DNA from 3 places in the Pedococcus aerophilus genome. Region 2 is predicted to be linked to each of the others. Evidence: predicted binding sites of a transcription regulator. Region 2 holds the regulator's gene; each other region holds the start of a gene.
What was found. The regulator LexA, encoded in region 2, represses DNA repair genes until DNA is damaged. The targets are predictions, from matches to a motif close to TCGAACANNTGTTCGA.
Positions count from the first base shown of each region.

Region 1: a site for LexA is predicted at 1,234-1,249, ahead of recA (recombinase RecA). Genes of this name have one in related genera too.
Region 3: a site for LexA is predicted at 1,162-1,177, ahead of ABD286_RS03595 (HNH endonuclease signature motif containing protein). Genes of this name have one in related genera too.

Region 1 is NZ_BAAARN010000004.1:224,664-227,936, forward strand. It holds gene ABD286_RS15610 (ABC transporter permease) at 1-689, shown strand, start outside; gene ABD286_RS15615 (GNAT family N-acetyltransferase) at 712-1,191, shown strand; gene recA (recombinase RecA) at 1,420-2,481, shown strand; gene ABD286_RS15625 (regulatory protein RecX) at 2,515-3,162, shown strand; gene ABD286_RS15630 (YoaK family protein) at 3,200-3,273, shown strand, end outside.
Region 2 is NZ_BAAARN010000001.1:877,039-880,311, forward strand. It holds gene ABD286_RS04030 (CHAP domain-containing protein) at 1-212, shown strand, start outside; gene ABD286_RS04035 (LysM peptidoglycan-binding domain-containing protein) at 261-680, opposite strand; gene lexA (transcriptional repressor LexA) at 920-1,645, shown strand; gene ABD286_RS04045 (FdhF/YdeP family oxidoreductase) at 1,853-3,273, shown strand, end outside.
Region 3 is NZ_BAAARN010000001.1:764,867-768,139, reverse strand. It holds gene ABD286_RS03595 (HNH endonuclease signature motif containing protein) at 1-1,154, opposite strand, end outside; gene ABD286_RS03590 (cell wall-binding repeat-containing protein) at 1,277-2,377, opposite strand; gene glnA (type I glutamate--ammonia ligase) at 2,708-3,273, opposite strand, start outside.

The DNA of each region.
Region 1 (3,273 bases), on a different contig from region 2:
GCTTCGCCGAGCCCGTCTTCTACCTGTTCTCCCTCGGCATCGGGATCGGCGCGCTCGTGCGGACCGTGACCACCGACTCCGGCCTGACGGTGACCTACCTCCAGTTCGTCGCCCCAGCCCTGCTGGCGGCCTCGGCGATGAACGGCGCGGTCATGGACTCGACGTTCAACGTCTTCTTCAAGCTCAAGTACGCCAAGCTCTACGACGCCGTCCTCGCGACCCCGATGGGACCGCGCGACGTCGCCGTCGGGGAGATCAGCTGGTCCCTGATCCGCGGTGGCCTGTACTCGGCCGCCTTCCTCGTCATCGCGCTGCTGGCCGGGGCGGTCCGGTCGTGGTGGGCCCTGCTGGCCCTGCCGGCGGCGGTGTTCATCGGGTTCGCGTTCGCGGCGGTCGGGATGTTCGCGACGACGTTCATGCGTTCCTGGGTGGACTTCGACTACATCACCCTGGCGATCCAGCCGATGTTCTTGTTCTCGGCGACGTTCTTCCCCCTGGCCACCTACCCCGACGCCCTCCAGTGGGTGGTCCGGGCGACACCGCTCTACCACGGTGTCGCCCTCGAGCGGGCGCTGATGATCGGGGACGTCGGCTGGGGCGTGCTCGCCCACGTCGGGTACCTGCTCGTGCTCGGGGTGCTCGGCGTCGTCGGAGCCTCGCGACGGCTGGAGCGGCTGCTGCTGTCCTGACGAGGACGCCTAGCATCGCCGCATGGACGAGACCGTGGACCTGGCACCGGACACCGTGCACTCGGCACCCTTCGCCGACCTCGACCCGGTGACGGCCTACCGCCTGTGGGCGCTGCGCTCCGACGTCTTCGTCGTCGAGCAGGACTGCCCCTACCTCGACCTCGACGGCCGCGACCTCGCGCCCGGCACCAGGCACGTCTGGATCGAGCGGGGCGGCGGGCCCGTGGCGACCCTGCGGGTGCTCGACGACCCCGAGGCCGACGGCGGCGCGCTGCGGATCGGGCGAGTGGCCACCGCGCGAGCCTGGCGGGGCCGTGGCCTCGCCGCCCGCCTCATGGCTTCCGTGCTCGAGGGCGTGGAGGAGCGGGACGTGGTGCTGGACGCGCAGTCCCACCTCGTCGACTGGTATGCCGCCTTCGGTTTCGTCCCGAGCGGTCGGGGGTTCGTCGAGGACGGCATCCCGCACACCCCGATGCGCCGGGTCGGCGTGACGGCGTCCTGATCTGCGGGAGTGGCGGCGTGTCGCGCGTGCCGGTACCGAACTTCGAACAGATGTTCGGTATGTTCCTCCACAGGTGGAACCCCGCAGGACCACCGTCCACAGGCCGCAGATCGGTCCGGGACGGCTGTCGGTGGCGACACCTAGCGTCTGACCCGACAGCAGATGACAGCGCCCGGGTCGAAGGCAGGCGCGCCCGACTCGACATGGAAAGAAGAAACTGTGGCCAAGATGTCCGGTGGCAACACCGCAACAGGTGACCAGAAGGCGAAGTCGCTCGACTCCGTCATGGGGCAGATCGAGAAGAACTTCGGCAAGGGCGCGGTCATGCGTCTCGGCGACGACGTCCGTCCGCCCATCGACGTCATCCCCACGGGGTCCATCGCGCTGGACGTGGCCCTGGGCATCGGGGGCCTGCCGCGCGGTCGGGTCGTGGAGATCTACGGTCCGGAGTCCTCCGGCAAGACCACGGTCGCCCTCCACGCGGTGGCCAGCGCCCAGCGGGCGGGTGGCATCGCGGCGTTCATCGACGCCGAGCACGCCCTCGACCCCGACTACGCGAAGCGGCTCGGCGTCGACACCGACGCCCTGCTCGTCAGCCAGCCCGACACCGGTGAGCAGGCGCTCGAGATCGCGGACATGCTGATCCGTTCGGGTGCCATCGACATCATCGTCATCGACTCCGTCGCAGCGCTCGTGCCGCGCGCCGAGATCGAGGGCGAGATGGGTGACAGCCACGTGGGCCTCCAGGCCCGCCTCATGTCCCAGGCGCTGCGCAAGCTCACCGGTGCCCTCAACTCGACCGGCACGACCGCGATCTTCATCAACCAGCTGCGCGAGAAGATCGGCGTCATGTTCGGATCGCCCGAGACGACGACCGGTGGCAAGGCGCTGAAGTTCTACGCCTCGGTCCGCCTCGACGTCCGTCGCATCGAGACGCTCAAGGACGGCAGCGAGCCCGTCGGCAACCGCACCCGCGTCAAGGTCGTCAAGAACAAGGTGGCCCCGCCGTTCAAGCAGGCCGAGTTCGACATCCTCTACGGGCAGGGCATCTCCCGTGAGGGTGGCCTGATCGACATGGGTGTCGAGCACGGCTTCGTCCGCAAGGCCGGCGCCTGGTACACCTACGAGGGCGACCAGCTCGGCCAGGGCAAGGAGAACGCCCGCCAGTTCCTCAAGGACAACCCCGACCTCGGCAACGAGATCGAGAAGAAGGTCAAGGAGAAGCTCGGCATCGGGCCGCAGGTCGACAAGCCTGCCGACGCGATCCCCGAGGTCCCGGTCGAGTTCTGAGCCACGGCTCGCCGACCGACGGACTGAACGCGCATGACAGATCGACACGCTGCGGCAAGGGCTGCCCTCGAGGCCGCCCTTGCCGCAGCGGGCTCCGGTCAGGCCGCCCCGCAGCCGGGCCGTCGTTCTCGCCGCTCCAAGGCCTGGCAACCCATCCCGGGCGATCCCGAGAGCGACCTGCAGCACCGCGACGCCGAGCCCGACGCCCACGACGTCGCGCGCCAGATCGTGCTGCGACAGCTGGCGATGGCTCCGAGGAGCCGCAAGCAGCTGCGCGACAAGCTCGCGCAGCGCGAGTGCCCCGACGACGTCGCCGAAGCGGTGCTCGACCGGATGACCGAGGTGGGGCTCATCGACGACGAGGCGTTCGCGGGGATGCTCGTGCGGTCCCAGCAGGCAGGCCGCGGGCTGGCCAAGCGCGCCCTGGCCCGGGAGCTCCGGACCAAGGGCGTCGACGACGAGCTGGCCCGGGCGACCCTCGACGCCATCGACCCGAATGCCGAACGCGACCAGGCCGAGCGCCTCGTCGCCAAGAAGCTGAGGTCGATGCACGGCCTGGAGGTCCTCGTCCAGAAGCGGCGCCTCGCCGGGATGCTGGCCCGCAAGGGGTACCCCGCAGACCTGGCGATGGCTGTCATCCGGGACGCCCTCGCCCAGGCGCAGGAGCACCAGCGCGACTGACGCGGGCCAGTTCCTGACGGTCACCTAGGCTGCGGGCGTGGCACCCACCCCGCAGGTCCCTCCAGCGCAGACCACTGCGGGCAGAGGGGTCCGGGCCCGGATCGGCCGCTA
Region 2 (3,273 bases):
CCGACACGACGATGCTCACGACCACCAAGGGTGTGAAGTACCGGATGAAGGGTGGCGTCGCCTACTACTCGACGACCCTGCCCATCACCGAGCTCTCTCCGCCGGTGCTGGTGGACCACGTCGCGCTGAAGAACGCCACCACGACCGGAGCCCTGCGGTACCGGCACATCAAGGCCGTCAGGGTGCTCCCGAACATCGTGATCGGGTCCTGAGAGCAGGAGTGCCGACTCGCTCGGCGGTCACGTCCCGCCGTGTCGGGCTCAGCCGGCGGCGGGGATGAGCAGCGTCTGACCGGCGTGCACGTCGGACCCGGCCAGGTCGTTGGCGATCTGGATCTGCGCGACGGCCTCGTTGATCGGCAGCTGCGGCAGCTGCGTCGCCGCGACCTCGGAGAGGGTCTGGCCGGCCTGCACCGTCGTGGAGTGGTCGATGACCACTGCCGACGCACCGCCCGACAGCAGGCTGATCGCCAGCACCACGCCGACGACCACGACGGTCATCGTGACGGCCAGGCGTCCGGCGCGGGTAAGCCGCAACGGGGCGGCGGGACGGATGACGACGTCCTCACCCGTGGGCACCGAGACGAGCTGCGGGCGCACCGGCCGAACCGGCATACGCACGGGTGCGGGGGCGATGTCCCAAGCAACTGCTGCACTCATCTGGTCCTCCGTGGTGGTCATCTGGTCGACGCTCTTCGAACGGTTGTACGAAGTGCCTCTTGGTTGATTTCTAGCACGCTTGTTCGAACCGAGCAAGACACGCCTCGAACACATGTTTGGTACTGGCGTTCGAACGCCATACGCTGTGTCCATGCCTCAAGCACATCAGAGGCCACTGACAGTCACCCCTGTCACACGACCCAGCAGTCATTGATCAGCACCGGCAGACGCCACCTGACCTGCGGAAACGAGGAACCGGCATGAGCGAGGACAACGTCAAGGAGCTCCCCGACCGCGATCGGGGCGACGGTCTCACCGTCCGCCAGCGACGGGTCCTCGAGGTCATCCGCAACTCGGTCGACCGCCGCGGGTACCCGCCGAGCCTGCGCGAGATCGGCGAGGCCGTGGGCCTCACCTCCCCGAGCTCGGTGGCCCACCAGCTCTCGACGTTGGAGCGCAAGGGCTTCCTGCGCCGCGACCCCAACCGCCCCCGGGCGATCGAGGTCGTCTCCCCCGACTCGACGGCCGACATGCGCGGCTACCGCGGCGGCGCGAGCGTCGAGGACGAGACCGCGGTGTTCGACGAGACGGGCATGAACGACCGTCGCCCGGAGGCCTCCTACGTCCCGGTCCTGGGGCGGATCGCCGCCGGTGTGCCGATCCTCGCCGAGGAGACCGTCGAGGACGTCTTCCCGCTGCCGCGCCAGATCGTCGGCGAGGGACAGCTCTTCCTCCTGCAGGTCGTCGGTGAGTCGATGATCGACGCCGCGATCTGCGACGGCGACTGGGTCGTCGTGCGCCAGCAGCCGACCGCCGACAACGGCGACATCGTCGCGGCCATGCTCGACAACGAGGCGACGGTCAAGACGTTCAAGCGCAAGGACGGCAAGGTGTGGCTGATGCCGCACAACGACGCGTTCGAGCCCATCGACGGCGACCACGCGACGATCCTGGGCAAGGTCACCGCGGTCCTGCGCCGCGTCTGAGACCTTCCCACCCCGATCTCCCTCGGAGGTCGCCACGGACCGACCCCCGTGGCGACCTCCGAGTGGTTCTCACCGCACTCCGTGCGTGACACCCACCTCCGACGGGCTCCGAGTGGTTGGTCCGGCGCGGCAGTGGGTACGTTCGACACGAAAGGTGCGGCCCGGGGCAGTTCGGGCGGCCCGGCACCACGACAGCGAGGTTCGACGATGGCCAAGCACGACGAAGGCGACTACTCCGAGGCAGACCTGAGGGTCAAGGGCCAGAAGGACCACGCAGCAGGACCCACGGCGGTGGCGGTCTCGATGAAGCGGGCCATCGACCACATGGGGATCAAGCGCACCGCGCAGACCCTGCTCAAGCTCAACCAGGCCGAGGGCTTCGACTGCATGAGCTGCGCCTGGCCGGACCCCGACGTGGGCCACCGCCACGCGGCCGAGTTCTGCGAGAACGGCGCGAAGGCCGTGGCCGAGGAGGCCACCCGCGACCGGGCCACCCCCGAGTTCTTCGCCGAGCACAGCATCGCCGAGCTCGACACCCGCTCCGAGTACTGGCTCGGCCAGCAGGGCCGGATCACCCACCCGATGGTCAAGCGCCCCGGCGCCACGCACTACGAGCCCATCGAGTGGGACGAGGCCTTCGAGCTCATCGCCGCCGAGCTGCGCTCCCTGGCCAGCCCGGACGAGGCGACCTTCTACACCTCGGGTCGCACCTCCAACGAGGCCGCCTTCGCCTACCAGCTGTTCGTGCGTGCCTTCGGCACGAACAACCTGCCCGACTGCTCGAACATGTGCCACGAGTCCACGAGCATCGCGCTGCAGGAGTCGATCGGCATCGGCAAGGCCAGCGTCACCCTGGACGACGTCCACACCGCCTCGGTCATCGTCATCGCCGGGCAGAACCCCGGCACCAACCACCCGCGCATGCTCTCCGCCCTGGAGATCGCCAAGGAGAACGGCGCGAAGATCATCTCGATCAACCCGCTGCGCGAGGCCGGGCTGGTGCGGTTCAAGAACCCCCAGAAGCCCAGCGGCGTCATCGGGCACGGGACCGCCCTGTCCGACCTGCACCTGCCGGTCAAGGTCAACGGTGACCTGGCCCTCTTCCAGGCCATCGGCTCGCTGCTGGTCGAGTGGGACGCGCTGGACCACGAGTTCATCGACACCTACTCCACCGGGTTCGACCAGTGGCGCGAGCACGTCTCGGCGGTCGACTGGGACCACGTCATCGAGGTGACCGGCCTGTCGCGCGAGCTCATCACCGAGGCGGCGCAGATGCTCCGCGGCTCGACCCGCACGGTCTACTGCTGGGCGATGGGCCTGACGCAGCACCGCAACGGTGTCGCGACCATCAAGGAGGTCGTCAACCTCGCCCTGGCCCAGGGCAACATCGGGCGCGAGGGCGCCGGGCTGCTGCCCGTCCGTGGCCACTCCAACGTGCAGGGCGACCGCACGATGGGGATCTGGGAGCGCCCGCCGGCACACTTCCTCGACGCGCTCCAGAAGGAGTTCGGCTTCGACCCGCCGCGTGAGCACGGCCTCGACGTCGTCGACTCGCTGCGCGCGATGCGCGACGGCAAGGTCCAGTTCTTCATGGCCCTCGGCGGCAACTTCGTCCAGGCCGTGTCCGA
Region 3 (3,273 bases), 110 kb from region 2:
TCGACGAAGCCGGTGTTGGTGGTGGGGCAGCCGGGGAACCGGCAGCCTCGGTCGCGGTCGAGGACCAGGCGTCGGGAGCGTTCGGGCAGGATCCGCATCGACCGCCCGACCGAGACCGGTCGCCCTTGGGTTTCCCAGACGGGTTGGACCACGCCATCCGACACGAACCGCCCGAGCAGTCGCTTCGGGATCGCGTGCCCGCCGGTGGCCCAGGCACCGTTGGTGTCCAGGTGCAGGTACACCCGGTAGTGCGCCGCCCGTGATGTCGAGGTGATCGAGGCCAGGGAACGGTTGGCCATCTCCTCGAGCGCGTCGGCATACGTCGGCAACCCGGCGTGCGGGTCCTGGCTGTGGCCCAGCCCTGCGCCCGACTCGGCGCCATCGGCACGGCCATCGCTGGCGGCATCGCTCCCGGCTTCGCCAGATGCGGCCGTGTCGCGGCGGCGGGTGAACAACGCGTCCTTGGCCTCCTTGACGGCTTGTTCGACCAGCGCGCCGATGGTGGCTGGGGCGGAGTAGCGCAGCTGGAATCGACCATCAGCGTCATACGACATCGACAGGTCCGGCCTGGCACAAGCCCGATCCTCCGCCGCCGACGCACGGGCCGCCTCGTGGTCGGCCTGCACCTGCGCGCGAGCGTCTGGCGTGGCGGACGCTTCTGGTTCGGTGATAGTCGCTTCTGCTTCGGGGGCGGTCGAGGCTGGGACAGGGTCGGCGGGGAAGGCGTGCATCCGGACCGCACGGCGTAGCTGGGGCACGGTCGCTTCGCGCGCGAATCGGGTCAGTGACTTCTGGTGACTCGCGGGCACGTTGCGGGCCAGGACCGCGACCTGGTCCAGGGACAGCTCACCGGCAGACAGTGCAGTCCCGGCATCGGTCAGCTCGGTGCGGCGCCGTGCGACGGCGACGATGTCGGCGGCGTGGGCAGGGGCCAATCCGGCCCGGACGACGAGGTAGTGCTCGGGGGACTTGAACCCGCCCTCACCCCAGTGACCGCCGGTCATGACCTCGTCGATGATGTCGACCAGCTCGGCCTGCGCACGGTTCAACCGTCCTGCAACGGCGGCGGTCCGGTCCCACAGGTCCCGGTTCCGCACACCCCAGCTGCCCGGCGCAAGTGCGTCGGGGACGGTGCTAAGGGGAGCGGTCGACATACCCCAATCGTACAGGTGTTCGAACGATGACGAAAGAGTTGTCCACACCCGAACGTGGTGAATTCACCTACAGCTGAACATGATTCGTCGCGGGAGGTCCTGCAGCAGAGCGGGCACGAAGGCTATGGCGCGCCAGGCAGGTCTTCACAGGCGATGAGGTCGCCGTCCCTGTCCAGACGGAAGACGTCTCCATACGCGGGGTAGTACCGGTCGAAGACGGCCTGGGCCTCGGGCCACGTCGAGAAGTCGCCGCAGTCGTAGTCCACGGACGGCGGTGACGGCGGTGTGGGCGGGGGCGGGGGCGGTGTGGGTGCTACCGGCGTGCTTCCGCAGACGGTCCCGCTGGTCGTGACGACTCCAGTGCCGCCGACGAAGACACGCAGGCTCGGGCTGAGGGATGCGGATGCCGACGCCGTGGGGCTCGGCATGCAGGACTTCGAGGTCAGCAACAGGGGGGCCTTGTTCACCGCTGCGGACGGGGTCGCGGAGAGCCCGTCAGGGAACGACGTTCCGGAGGCATCGAAGACGGTTCGTGAACCGTTGGGCCACACCGCCTTCGCAACGGAGGCCGCTGTCGCATACCGATCCGCCCCGCTGTAGCGGGTGATCCTCGCACTGGGGACGGCGGCTTGGATCTGGCTCTGGACGCGGCTGGATACTGCGCCGTTGCCTCCAAGGATCTTCACCGCACTGGGCTGCAGGCGTGTCAGTTCGGCGCGGGTCGCCGCCGGCAAGGAGGTCGCGGACGTGAGCAGCATGGGGGCGGCCTGCTTGGCGGCCGCAGGTCCGCCAGCAAGGGCGTCGGCGAAACCCAGTCCTGAGGCGATGTACACCGTCGAGGCGCTGGTGAAGATGGCCTTGGAGGTATTTGCAGCCGTTGCATAACGATCGGCGCCACCGATGCGCTGCGTGGGGGCGATCCCGTTGAGAGCTACAGCAGTGGCGCCCGAGACTGCACCGGTGCCGCCGAGGATGTAGATCTTCGAGGGTCGTAGCCGCTTGAGCTCGTTCGATGTGGCCCCGCTCAAGCGGGAGCTCGACGTCAGCAGGAGGGGGCCGACCTGCTTCGCCGCTGCGGCGCCCCCCGCGAGGGCGTCAGGAAAGTTCTGCCCCGAGGCGACGAAGACGGCGCCCTGCGGAGAAGTGAACGACTTCGCCGACACCGCTGCCGATGTCGCGTACCGATCGGCTCCTGCAATTCGTTGTGTCCCCGTGGATGTCATCGGGGTCGGCGCCGCCGTCGCCAACGCTGTAGACAAACACAGCAGGGGTGCCGTAGCGCAGGCAGCCACCAGCAACCTCGAAGTCTTCACGGTCAGCCCCTCGTGTCACCGACCCCGGGTCGCTGATCGACCACGCAGCAATCGGTTCGTGCCGAGTATGGGGCGCAGGTGCGTGAGATGAAGCCATTTCGTCGCAAACGCCCACACAGTGGGATTCGTCATCGGTTGGCATCGGTCGCACCCCTTGCCCTACAACGAGCCCCGGCCAGGGAATCCCTGGCCGGGGCTCGTCCTCCCACAACTGAGCCGGGAGGAAGTTGGCAAGCTCGACTAGATGTCGAAGTACATCTCGAACTCGTGCGGGTGCGGGCGGAAACGGATCGGGTCGACCTCGTTCTTGCGCTTCCACTCGATCCAGGTCTCGATGAGGTCCTTGGTGAACACGTCACCCTCGAGCAGGAACTCGTGGTCGGCCTCCAGCGCATCCAGCACGGCCGGCAGCGAACCGGGGACCTGCTCGATGGCGTCGTGCTCCTCGGGCGGGAGCTCGTAGAGGTCCTTGTCCACCGGCTCCGGGGGCTCGATGCGGTTCTTGATGCCGTCGAGGCCGGCCATCAGCATCGCGGAGAACGCGAGGTACGGGTTGGCCGACGGGTCCGGCACGCGGAACTCGACGCGCTTGGCCTTCGGGTTGTCACCGGTGATCGGGATGCGGATGCAGGCCGAGCGGTTACGGGCCGAGTAGACCAGGTTGACCGGGGCCTCGTAGCCGGGGACCAGGCGGTGGTAGGAGTTCACCGTCGGGTTGGTGAAGGCGAGCAGCGCCGGGGCGTGCTTGAGCAGGCCACCGATGTACCAGCGGGCCAGGTCCGACAGGCCGCCGTAGCCGCGCTCGT